4 regions of the Caldalkalibacillus uzonensis genome follow, and region 1 is predicted to be linked to each of the others. Evidence: riboswitches for the same ligand, from Rfam matches in the RefSeq annotation. Region 1 holds a riboswitch; each other region holds the start of a gene.
The links. Region 1 has a riboswitch for cobalamin ahead of J2S00_RS14355 (hypothetical protein). Riboswitches for the same ligand answer to the same signal wherever they lie in the genome.

Region 1 (3,107 bases):
CGTCATCCGTCCTTTTGCAGATGGACAAGAAGTTGGATTGTATCCCGGACAAACCTGGGTTAACATTATTCCGGATAACCCCGGTTTAGCGGACATCGTTAGTTTTAAGGCCCATTAACCATCACCCTGGCAGCAGAAAGGAGGAGTTTAAGTGCAAATTGACAAAATCCGCGGGCGGGAGCTGGATCAGCTGTTTCAGGCGATTTTAAACTTGGAAACACTTGAAGAGTGTTATATTTTCTTTGATGATTTGTGTACCGTCAATGAAATTAAATCGATGGCTGTCCGCCTGGAAGTGGCCCGCATGCTGCAAGAAGGGTATACCTATCATCAAATTGAGCAGGAGACAGGGGCAAGCACAGCGACCATTTCACGTGTCAAGCGTTGCCTTAATTACGGGACACAGGGTTACCAATTGGCCCTGGATAAACTGAAACAGGTCAATCAACAGGAAGAAAGATAAGGGGTATGTATGGTCCAAGACATAAGTCTGGTTGACACGGGCTGATGAACTGCTTGTCATCCATTCTCATTCTGTGTATAATTGAGAACATAAAATGGACAGCAGTAAAAATTGAAAAATTATGGGAATCCAGGTGTCTGTAAACAGACTTAAAAGGGAATTCGGTGAAAATCCGAAACTGTCCCCGCAACTGTGAGTGTGGACGAAATGAGAAAAACCACTGTACAAGACCGCTGATTGTGGCGCTTGTATGGGAAGGCTCAAAGTAGGATGAAGCACGAGTCAGGAGACCTGCCTGGTTTCCGGTTTCATATCTTCGGGGGGTGAGATGTTGAAACGGCGCGCTTAATTGAAGGAGCAGGTATTATCCATGAGGATAAGACTTTATTGTGCCGTGTTGTCGACTCTGGGCTCTTCCGAATCGGAAGGGTTTTTTATTGCACTTTTAACAGAGTCAATCTATTAGTTTATGCCAATTATGGTTGAAAAGGAAAGGGGAAAATATGATGAACAAGTGGTATACCATTATTTTTGCATGTCTATGTATTGGGAGTTTAGTCGCTTGTAACAATGACGTTAATGATACCGACAGTCAAATGACTGCTGATATTGACACGGCAGAGATAAGTGAAGCAGAAACTGAAAGCACAGTAAGCGAAACAACAGACGAATCAACGGAACAGGCTGAAGGGATTGCCCATCATGATCACTTGCCGTATGAGTGGAGTGCAAGCTATCAGTTGGAGGAAGGGGTATATACTTTATTATTCAATGACAACCAAAATGGTGATGAAAGCATGCGCATCGCGTTTATTCGTCAAAACAGCAATATTAAAGATGTAGAGCATCATGCAGCCCATATTATGGAAGAAGACCAAGGGGTTGAACTGATCGTTGATGGTGGCACTTTCGAAGCCAAGCATGAGTTTGCTTATAACTTGCAGTTAAATCAAGAAGGTTCGACATCGTTTACTTTCACTATAGCCGAAGCAGGAAGCTACGCCATATTTTTGGAACATCACATTGATGAAGTTGCTATGCAAGTGATGAACGAATCCAATGCAGAGATCGAGGCTGTCAATCCGAAAGAATACGAAGGACACGGTCATGATCATAGTCATTAACGTACCAATGCGAGTGAGACGAAAGTGGGTGGATAGAACATGCATCTTTCAGATGGCGTACTCAGCATCCCCGTTGTCATCGGCACGTCAATTGTTGCGGGTGGAATCGTAGCATCTTCGGTTAAACATGTACAACAAGAGGACATTCCGAAAATCAGTTTAATGACTGCAGCATTTTTCGTGCTTTCACTTATCAACATTCCGGTTGGTCCCAGTTCTGTCCACCCGCTTCTTTGCGGACTGTTAGGGATTGTGCTAGGCAGGTTCAGTCCGATAGCCGTTTTTATTAGCCTTTTGTTGCAAGCGATCTTATTTCAACATGGTGGATTGACAACATTAGGCGCGAACACACTGCTTGTTGCCCTCCCTGCCCTCACTTGTTCCGTGCTCTTTCAACAGTTGAAAACGAGAGGGATGAGTTATCTTTCTATGATAGCAGGTGCGGTCGGCTTTATTGGTGTTTTGCTGGCGGTTCTGTTACTGATCAGCGTTTTGATGGTTACAAGCAGCTACTATACAGAAGGGACGCTTTCTGTTGTTCGTTTATTGCTTATCGGCCATATTCCATTGCTTATCATTGAAACGATATTAACAGCGTTTATTGTTAAATTTCTTGCTCAGGTTCGTCCAGAATTGATTGATCGCAACCATCGTTTCAACTAAACCATGAAAATGACTTTATTTAAGAAGGAAGTGTTTTGCCGGTGGCATCTGGCTTCATCGAGGAAATAAAGCAGTTTGAACCTCAACTAGATTCATCATCTTGGGGAGCTCAATGGGAAGTAAGAACAAAAGTTGTGACATGTATATTTTCAATATTTGGAGTCGTCTATATACAGGCACCGCTCATTCTCCTGCTTCTGTTTTTTGGAGTAATGGCAGCGCTGATGTCGATCGGCTTTCGCTTCAAATATGTTGTCTCAAAGTTAGTCATGCTTATCCCCTTTCTCTTGCTAATGAGTGTACCTATCTTATTTTCATCAGGCTTACATATTGATCAAGCAAAGTTTGAATTTGTGCTCAATTTAAATTTGACAGCACTGACAGCTGCGCTGTTCATGATGATCATGCTGCTCACTCAGCCGCTGCATCAGTTACTCAATGGGCTTTCCCGTTTAGGCATTCCAAAAGCGTTGACTATCATTGTTATGCTTGCGATACAATACACAAGACTTTTCGGCAGAACATTAATGGCTTATCAAAAAGCGCTTATATCCAGGCTGTTCAGGCCTTCTCTAAAAGCACAATCGTTTAAGGTATACAGTGCAGTTATGGCCGGACTCATCCTTCGTTCAATCGATCAGTCAGAAAAAGTATTTAAAGCGATGAAGGCCCGTGGCTTTCGAGGGGAGATACCAACGGTCACACCAAAACCAATTGAAAAAAGGGACCTCTTCATATCCGGTTTTTTTCTAGCTGTGATCATCATTTTTATCTTTATTGAGAAGCGGTGGTTTTGAATGAGAATCGATATAGAAGGTTTAAGTTTCATATACCCCGATAATACAAAAGCGATTTCT
Region 2 (3,107 bases), on a different contig from region 1:
CTTATCTGTCGCAGGCAAAGCCCACGGCTCCGCTTCTTGGCGCAGCCGCTCATGGGGTGCCAGGGGCTGTTCATCTTTATCCAGCGTGTATTTACGCTGATACCCCCGAGGGGTAATCATTTTGCCGTCATAAACAAAGGTAGTCGAGTTACCGATAATCACCGTGGTTAGCATGCCAATTTCATGTTCCAGCATCTCCTTCAAAGTGGTCAGCACCACGTGCTGTCTCTCCCGATAAGCACTTTTGACCAGTCCTACCGGTGTTTCCGGCGAACGGTGAGCCAGTAAAATCTGCTGGGCTTCCAAGATTTGACGGGTCCGCCGCCCGCTTTTAGGGTTGTACAAAGCAATAACAAAATCAGCCATGGCCGCTGCTTCAATCCGTTTTTTAATCAATTCCCACGGGGTCAGATGGTCACTTAAACTGATGGTGCAAGCATCGTGCATCACCGGAGCTCCCAACAGAGAGGCACAAGAGTTGATGGCCGTTATGCCCGGGATAATTTCTACCGGCACCCCCGTCTCTTCCCGCCATCCTTTGGCGATCAGCACTTCATACACCAGTCCGGCCATCCCGTACAAACCGGCATCACCACTGGAGATCACCGCCACCTTTTTCCCTTCTTCCGCCTTTTTAACGGCCGCCTGGGCCCGGGAAACTTCCTCTGTCATTCCGGTGCTGACAATCTCCTGGCCGGTTAAAAACGGGCTGATCAACTCAACGTAAGTTTTGTAACCGATAATCACGTCGCTCTCTTCCAGGGCTTCCTTGGCCCGGTAAGTCATATTTTGCAAATCCCCCGGACCGAATCCCACAACCATGATTTTGCCTGACATCGCTTATCCCTCCATTCTTCAGATTCACTCTCCCAACGATGGTTCGATCACTACCTCTTTTTTCAATTGGATCAATAATTAAAAGCTTCTGATTGAAGTCTTCCCGAAGAGGTTACAATCCTTTGTTAGCTGAAGCTTTTTACGCATGTTTAAGAAAGTATAGAAACATATACTTTCTTAAACTGTAAAAAAAGACACCCTTCCCACGTGGAAGCGTGCCGTTGAAAAGGAATGATGAATCCATCTGCTACTTGGCCTTAAGTTTGCCCCATCAGAACACGCGCATGGGGCCACCCACATCGCCTGTGACGGATCCAAGGCCACATTCCCCATCAACTCTCCTATCCGCGTAGGAAGCTGACCAGTCCAACAGAGGCAGGTCTCCTGACTTATGGCTCATCGATTCCCATCTCCCTTCCCAGGTGATACACCCAGTGGTTTCATGACGGGTCTCTCCCCAAATACAGTGGCGGGACCGTGCCGGATTCTCACCGGACTTCCCTTTTAAGCCCATTGGGCAACCCATGGGCACCTCTGCTGATCCTCTATGCAGTTGTAGCCAATATAGTAGAGTAAATAATCACCAAGCAAGCAAAAAAGCCCTGGCCGGAGGACCAGGGACTGTGCATCTTTGTCTAAGCCAATCTATCTGTTCACCCATCAGACAAGTACTAACTTGGCAAAGATCTCCGTTACAGAGAGTAAAAAACGGCGAACAAAATGAAGGCATTATGACACCTTCCCCTTTATCCTTCCCACCGAAAGATAAAGTGACACAAGCTCTAAAAGCAGGTCTCCTGGCTCGCGCTTCATCTTACTCTTGCACCTTCCCGGTTGCTTTACAACCGGTGGTTTGCTGCAATTTCATCCACGCTCACAGTAGCGGGGGCTGCATCGGATTTTCACCGATTTCCCTATTATCCCAAATGCATAGGTATCCGGGCACTTTTAGAGCAGGTGTATATAATTTTCTTAATTCTATTAAACAAAAAATGTTCCCGTCTGACAAGCCCTATTTTTCAATATGAACCAGTTTCATAAATCTGAGCCCAACGGCTCAAAGGATTTTATTTGTACAGCCGAAAATCTTTTATATATGGCTCAAAACAGGGTGGGTTACTTCTTTTTTGCCCTTGTGCTACAGAGGCCACCGCCCACCCTGCTTATGCAGTTGCCAGGTTTTATTCTATCATTTTTTATTATTTTCTCTATATTAAAACCTCAATACTTATTCACCCTTTGCTTGCGCTGTAGAAATGATTTTTCTATTTCGCTCTTGTCGTTACTCCAATTGTCATTTATCATTAAAATAATGGATTAGTATCAATTCACGGATAGATCGTTGAAACTGTTTGTTATTGGTTAATCATACGCCTGATAATCATTATTTTCGAAATTTATTGTTACTTAATTACTACCTCTAATTATTTAATAGATAGAAGTACTTCTTTATAAATACATAACATAAAATAAGGTAAGCAAATTAGGAGGCCTTTATGAAAGAACTTTTAAATGAAAATGAACTCCCGTGCATATGTACACCATTAACTGGTAAAAATAAAGCAGAAATTATCTCTGAACTAGTAACTATTGTTCCTAAGAATCCTGATTTGATAGAATGGCGTGTTGATTTTTTTAACGATATTGACCAACTTGATGAAGTGTTCTCTACACTACAGGAAATTTATAATCATAGCAATGGAATTCCTCTACTATTTACAATTCGCTCCCAAGCGGAAGGTGGACAAGAGATTCCTTTGCTTGAAGATGAACGAGTTGAGTTACTTTGTAAGGTGTGCGAAAGCGATTTCATAGATATGATTGACTTTGAGGTATCGAATAACCCTGAACACATTAAACGTTTAAGAGATGTTTCAAATAAACATCTAAAAAAACTTGTGTTATCTTATCATAATTTTGAATGCACACCTAAAAAAACAGAAATCTTTAAACATTTATTGATGATGCAGTTTTATGGTGCAGATGTTGCAAAAGCAGCCGTTATGCCTAACAGCCAGGAGGATGTCATTACTTTATTAGAAGTAACGAAAGAAGCGAAAGAAACCTTAACCATTCCTGTTGTAACCATGTCTATGGGAGAGCTTGGTATAGTTAGCAGAATATTTGGCTGGTATTACGGTTCTGCTATTACATTTGCTGTTGGAGATAAAAGTTCGGCCCCGGGTCAAATTCCCATTGAAACACTTCAACAGATAATCCGAATGGTAAAAGATTCTATCGGATACGATTAAAAAACGAAACCGAGTTTC
Region 3 (3,107 bases), on a different contig from region 1:
CCGCCGATCCGGTTAAAAGAGAGGCACCGATCAAAATCAATAACTTACTTCGCCGGACCTCCACTCCCACATGGGCAGCTGAATGTTCACCCAAAGCCAGGGCATTCAAATCCCGGTGATGAATGAGTAACAGGACTATCCCCACCACCAAAAAAGGCAGAAACAAAAGCACATAGTGCCAGCCCCTCATGCCCACACTGCCAAACAGCCAAAACAAAATGCTGCGCAACTCTTCGCCGCTCAAGGCCATAATCAAAGAGATAAGTGATCCAATAAAGGCACTGATGATTATCCCAGCTAACACAATGGTTTCAATGGCCAGACCTCTACCCGACAAGCGGGTCATGCCGAATACCAGGAATAAAGCAAACAATCCGCCCAGGATGGCAAACAACGGCAGCGTAAACATACCGAACAAACTTAATTGAAAAAAAATAACGATGACAGCACCTAAGGCGGCGCCGGAGGACACCCCAATGGTGTACGGGTCAGCCAGGGGATTGCGCAGCAAGCCCTGAAAGGCTGCTCCGCTAATGGCCAAGGCACCGCCAACCCCAAAAGATAAGAGTACCCGGGGAAATCTGATGTCCCAGATGATCATCTCCACATTAGCTGGAATATCCTCCCCCGCCGCCCATCCCGTCAACTTGTGAATGATAATATGAATGATATCTGCCACGGGAACTTTGACACTGCTCATAAACAGGGCCAGGAGAGCGGTCACCACGACCAGCCCTCCGCTAAAAACATACAGCCAGCCCTTATTCAGTAAAAATTTCGGGATAAATGAGTTTGGCAAGGGTCTCCACTCCATCCATGATGCGTGGTCCAGGACGTGTCACGGTATCGTTATCCACGTCAAACACCTGCTCGTGCTGCACGGCAGGCACTTGACTCCAGCCGTCACGACTTAGCACTTCTTCAACAGGATTGTCAACATAATAACCGTAAGTGGTAATGATCACCTCAGGTTCCAGCTGGACAATTTCTTCCTCAGTTATGGCTGCCCATCCTTCCACACCGGCAGTTGCTGCTGCATTAACGGCATTGATGGCTTCTAACATTTCATGCATAAAAGTTCCTGTCCCTGGTGTGTAAATATCAGGACGGGGGGATACTTCCACCCACACTTTCTTTGGCTCGTCTACTTCCTGTGCTTTCGCCTTAATCTCTTCCAGACGGCGCTCTAGATCACTCACCAAGGCCTCTGCTTCTTCAGTCGTGCCGGTGACCCGAGCGATCAGACGGATAGACTCATACACATCTTCAAACCTCGTGGCATCAGTATCTACCACCACAACAGTAATGCCAGCCTCCCTCAATTGATCCAGCACATCCGCATAATTGTCCTGGTGGTGAGTGGTGACAAAGATCACATCAGGCAAGAGACTTAAAATTTTCTCCACATTAATCTCCTGTGCTCCCACTTTCTCTTTTTCCAGTGCTTCCTCAGGATAATTGGAATAATCATCCACGGCGATCACTTTATCTCCCAAACCAAGGGCAAAAACCGTCTCTGTAATACTGGGGATCATGGTGATCAATGTTTGCGGTTCATCCTCAATCGTCACTTCAGTCCCTGAACCGTCAACAATGGTAGCCGGAAAAGTCCCTTCCCCTTGTGAAACTTCCTCCTGATCCGTTTCTTCTTGACCTGGCACATGCTCTTCCTGGCCATTCCCGTTGTTCCCTTCCCCATCAGTTGCTGTTCCGCATGCTGCAGCTAAAACCAGGACAAAAGAGAGAACAATTGCTAATAACCCCCACTTTTTCCATCCCATCTGTAGCATCTTCTACACCCCTTTGTGATGTTATCTATATTGTCTTGCAGATTGGCAACACCACTGTACGTCATCAAGCATGAAAAAAACACCTTTCCTTCAAGGATAAGGTGTTCACTTAAAATAGCCGGCTTACGCAGCCCAGTGCTGCACAATAAGTGCTAGTTTTAAGCATCCTTTTCCTCGAAGGATACTTAATCTGGCAAATAGGCAGGTTTCCTGACTCACGTTTCCTCGCCTTGCTTCGCCTTCCCATGAGACAAGGCTCACAGTGGCTTGTTTGAAGCAGGCTCAACGCTCACAGTGGCGGGACCGTGCCGGACTTTCACCGGGCTTCCCTTTTAACCCGAGTGATTTTCCTTCTTGAAAAACACTCAAGGCACCTATTTGCGAGATTATGTGATTTTCCGCAGAAAGATCGTGTTGCAAATCTACTATGCTGCACATCTATTATAGTTAAGTTTGTGGCCGTTGTAAATGATTAAGGTCAATGATGTTGGTTGAGAGGTTTTGTTGCTTGCTCAAACTCCTCCTGAATCTCTTGTGCAGGTTTCTGTTCCACCAAGCTGACCAGCACAATCATGACCGAGGCAACGATAAAGCCCGGCACAATACTATACAGTGTAAACTTCTCTGCAGCCTCCCATAAAATCACGGTTAAGCCACCTGAAATAATCCCAGCCATTGCACCGCCTGCAGTCATACGCTTCCAGAACAAAGAAAACAGCACAGCTGGACCAAATGCGGCACCAAAACCAGCCCAGGCATAAGCAACTAAGCCTAGTACTGTATTCTCGCTATCCCAGGCCAACATGAGTGCAATAAGGGCAATGACAAGAACAGCAATACGTCCAACCCACACCAGTTCCTTGTCGGTTGCTTCTCTGCGGAAGAAAGTCCGGTAGAAGTCTTCTGTCAACGCACTGGAGGAAACCAGGAGCTGGGAGTCAATGGTACTCATAATGGCAGCCAAAACAGCAGCCAGGAGAATACCAGCGACCCACGGATTAAACACCGTTTGCACCATAACCAGGAAAACCGTTTCAGGATCAGCCAGTGCTTGATCCCCGCCAAACATGGCAATGCCAACAAAGCCAACAATAATGGCACCGTATAAGGTGATCACCACCCATGTGACAGAAATCAAACGGGCAGCGGGAATATCCCTGTCAGAGCGGATGGCCATAAAACGGGCCAGGATATGGGGTTGCCCAAAGTAGCCCAATCCCCATGCTAAAGCAGATATAATCCCCACAACACTTAAGGTGCCAGCCGATTCCCACACACCATCAACAAAGTTCACATCAGCTGCCACATCCAGCAGGT
Region 4 (3,107 bases), on a different contig from region 1:
TTCTTCCTCTACAACGGTGGGAGACATGTTTTGCATAATTTCTGTGCACAAGTTACTAGCGTAAATCATACCTGCATGTTTATTAGGATTCAGGCGGTTGGCTGCATCGCGGTAAAACATGTACGGTGTGCCGGTTTCCAGTTGGGATTTCAGAATGCGTTTAAACACCTCGATGGCCGGGACTTTTTCCTTGCTTAAACGGGGCTCGTTGACGCACGCCGCATACTTCTCTCTGAAACTGCCCCGGCCCGGCTTCTCGTCATAGAAATCTTCCAAGGACCAGCCCATCACTTGGCGCACTTCATGGGGATCAAACAAATACCAGTCTCCCCGTTTTTGCACTTGTTCCATAAACAGATCAGGTATGGAGCAGCCGGTAAACAGATCGTGGGTGCGGAAACGTTCGTCCCCGTTGTTTAACTTGGCATCCAGAAAATCAAAGATATCTATGTGCCAAACGTCCAGATAGACAGCAATAGCACCCTGCCGCTGACCCAGCTGATCCACACTGACTGCCGTGTTATTCAATTGTTTCATCCAGGGCAATACACCCAGTGACTTGCCTTTAAAGCGGCGAATGTTAGAACCCCGGCTGCGGATCTTGCCCAGATAAATGCCTAATCCTCCGCCGTTTTTGGACAAAGTGGCTGCATCCGTGTTACTGTCATAAATGCTGCGTAAAGAGTCTTCCACCGTATCGATAAAGCAACTGCTCAGTTGCCCTTTTGCTTTACCGGCATTGCTCAGTGTAGGCGTAGCCACAGTCATGTACAGATTGGATAAGGCCCAGTAAGCTTCTTTGACCAACTTCAGCCGCTGGTGACGGTCCTCTCCCATCATCAGGTACATGGCAATGATCATCCACCGTTCTTGGGGAAACTCCATGATTTGATCGTCATAATTGCGGAGCAGATAGCGGTCGGCCAAAGTTTTAATCCCGATGTAGGTGAAGAGCTTGTCCTTGTCAAAATCAATCATTGCGGCTAATTCTTCCATTTCTGCTTTTGAATAGGCCGTCAACATCTCTGGGGCGTAGAGACCTTCCTCTGACAAGTCATGGATTAACCGATACAGGGCATGTTGCGGATATTTAACCGGCTGGTTTGGATCCATGGCCAGTCCCCTGTGTTTGATCACCTTCGCGTAAAGCATGCACAGATAAAAAGTGGCAGCCACATAGGTCCAATCTGGCTCTTCACCAGTCACACGTTCTAAAGCAGATAATACCAGATGAGTCAGCAAATGTTCGTCTGTCACGTCGGAACGACGTTCCAGCCACCGGTGTGCCTTGTGTTCATATTCCTGAAAGTCAAGGTGAGGGAAGCGGTTTTTTACTTGGGATAACCACTTCTGCAAACGTTCCAAACTCTCTTTTTGATCATACCCTTCCCAACCCTTTTCTTTCTGTTCTCTTTGCATCACAGGAAGATTCAATACACTCACTCCTTCTCCTTGTTTTTAAGCCCGAAGATTGACAATAAAAAAACCCTTTCTCAACGGAGAAAGAGTGAAAACGTCACAGGCCACAAAACCGGTTGAAAAAAATAAACAAGCACAAAAAATGTGGATGCAAATCATGAAAGCACAAGCCAATAAAAGACCAGTTTTGTATCACAAACTGGCTTCTTCCGGATTTGTGACACGCTTCCGTTTTCTTCTCTCAATCCCCGAAGAGACAGAAAACATAAGGTAAAGGCAGGTCTCCTGACTTATGTTTCATCCTACTCTGAGCCTTCCCATAGGTACTCTGCACAAGGGAGAGTGAGCCTACAGTGGTTGTTCTCATTTCGTCCACAAATACAGTTGCGGGCCAGTTCTGGATTCTCACCAGATTCCCTATTAAGCCTCCTCAGGCACCTTTACCCGAGCCTATTCAATTGCAGGTACAGAACCAGGAAACACTTCAAATACTACATATTGATTTTATTAAGAAAAAAATACAATATGTAGTATAGAACAAGCATACCTGCTGGATAATGAAATGTCAACTTATTTTTGCCAAATCTTTAAAAGCACCCATAACACCGTTTCTTCTGAAGGTCATCATGCCACTTCAAATCCTGCCAGCAAAGCCGAAGGCAGTACCCAGTACACCGACCACCGGAATGCCTGCTTGAACCGCTTCAGGAAAACATCTTCTTTTCATTTTGCAGACCGTCGCGCGGTCCCACTTCACAAATCCGGATCATCTGTATGCCTCCCCGTTTTCTTTATTTTTGGACAGATGAACATTTTATATCAATGATATGGTATAAACCGACTTTTGACGAATATAAATATCGGAAACCGGGGGCATAGGGGGGCTTTCATGAAAGCAGAAAAGGAAAAGTTGCCGCTGGAAGGCATTCGGGTTTTGGAAGTGGGAACCCTGCTGGCTGGTCCGTTTTCAGGACGTTTGTTATTGATACTGGTGGGCATCGGGGCCGCTGTTTATCCCCATGCGGTACAACGGATTTTTAGTGCCAGAAGTGAAGCGACCTTGAAACGATCGCTGTGCAACATGGCCTGGATGCCGTTTATCACAACAGGTCTTGTCTTCCTGATCGGTTTGATTGGCATCAAAGCTTTTCCAGGTCTGGAGAACCAAGAATCGGAACAGCTGGGGGGCATAATGGCCAGCGCCATTGCCAATGAGCTCATCCTGTTTTATTGGGCCATGATTTTGCTGTTTGGGGGTATTGTGGCCGCTATTGTATCAACCGCTGATTCTGCTCTGTTAAGTCTCTCATCTATGGTGTCCAAAGACATCTATGGCCGCCTGGTCAACCCCCAGGCTTCAGACCAAACCAAAATCATGGTCGGGCGTGCCACAGGTGCCGTGGTGGTCTTCATTTTACTGATTATTGCCTGGTATCAGCCGGCTACACTGTATGAGATTTTTATCTTGAAATTTGAAGTGTTGATTCAAGTGGCCCCAGCCTTTATTTTAGGATTATACTGGAAGCGTCTTCATAAGCATGCGGTCCTGCTGGGCATGTTAGCAGGAGCAGGGCTTGCCGGTTACATGACCATCACCGGTTTAAGAACACTATTAGGTTTTCACAGTGGATTATGGGGGTTATTAGTTAATGTGCTGATCTGTGTGGTGGGCAGTTATCTGTTTACGC

Region 2: linked by a shared signal. The riboswitch ahead of cobJ (precorrin-3B C(17)-methyltransferase) and the one ahead of J2S00_RS14355 (hypothetical protein) in region 1 are both predicted to bind cobalamin.
Region 3: linked by a shared signal. The riboswitch ahead of J2S00_RS05520 (ABC transporter substrate-binding protein) and the one ahead of J2S00_RS14355 (hypothetical protein) in region 1 are both predicted to bind cobalamin.
Region 4: linked by a shared signal. The riboswitch ahead of J2S00_RS00905 (ribonucleoside-diphosphate reductase subunit alpha) and the one ahead of J2S00_RS14355 (hypothetical protein) in region 1 are both predicted to bind cobalamin.

Annotation. Positions count from the first base shown of each region.
Region 1 is NZ_JAUSUQ010000011.1:95,519-98,625, reverse strand. Features, by position in the region: gene J2S00_RS14365 (DUF3048 domain-containing protein) at 1-118, shown strand, start outside; gene J2S00_RS14360 (YerC/YecD family TrpR-related protein) at 152-463, shown strand; cobalamin riboswitch at 578-776, shown strand; gene J2S00_RS14355 (hypothetical protein) at 970-1,587, shown strand; gene cbiM (cobalt transporter CbiM) at 1,627-2,250, shown strand; gene J2S00_RS14345 (energy-coupling factor transporter transmembrane component T family protein) at 2,292-3,047, shown strand; gene J2S00_RS14340 (energy-coupling factor ABC transporter ATP-binding protein) at 3,048-3,107, shown strand, end outside.
Region 2 is NZ_JAUSUQ010000003.1:245,702-248,808, forward strand. Features, by position in the region: gene cobJ (precorrin-3B C(17)-methyltransferase) at 1-837, opposite strand, end outside; gene J2S00_RS05785 (hypothetical protein) at 1,109-1,237, opposite strand; cobalamin riboswitch at 1,195-1,388, opposite strand; cobalamin riboswitch at 1,608-1,802, opposite strand; gene aroD (type I 3-dehydroquinate dehydratase) at 2,334-3,089, shown strand.
Region 3 is NZ_JAUSUQ010000003.1:188,498-191,604, forward strand. Features, by position in the region: gene J2S00_RS05515 (FecCD family ABC transporter permease) at 1-799, opposite strand, end outside; gene J2S00_RS05520 (ABC transporter substrate-binding protein) at 762-1,790, opposite strand; cobalamin riboswitch at 1,974-2,183, opposite strand; gene putP (sodium/proline symporter PutP) at 2,269-3,107, opposite strand, start outside.
Region 4 is NZ_JAUSUQ010000001.1:179,842-182,948, reverse strand. Features, by position in the region: gene J2S00_RS00905 (ribonucleoside-diphosphate reductase subunit alpha) at 1-1,419, opposite strand, end outside; cobalamin riboswitch at 1,678-1,876, opposite strand; gene J2S00_RS00900 (hypothetical protein) at 2,054-2,176, opposite strand; gene J2S00_RS00895 (sodium:solute symporter family protein) at 2,309-3,107, shown strand, end outside.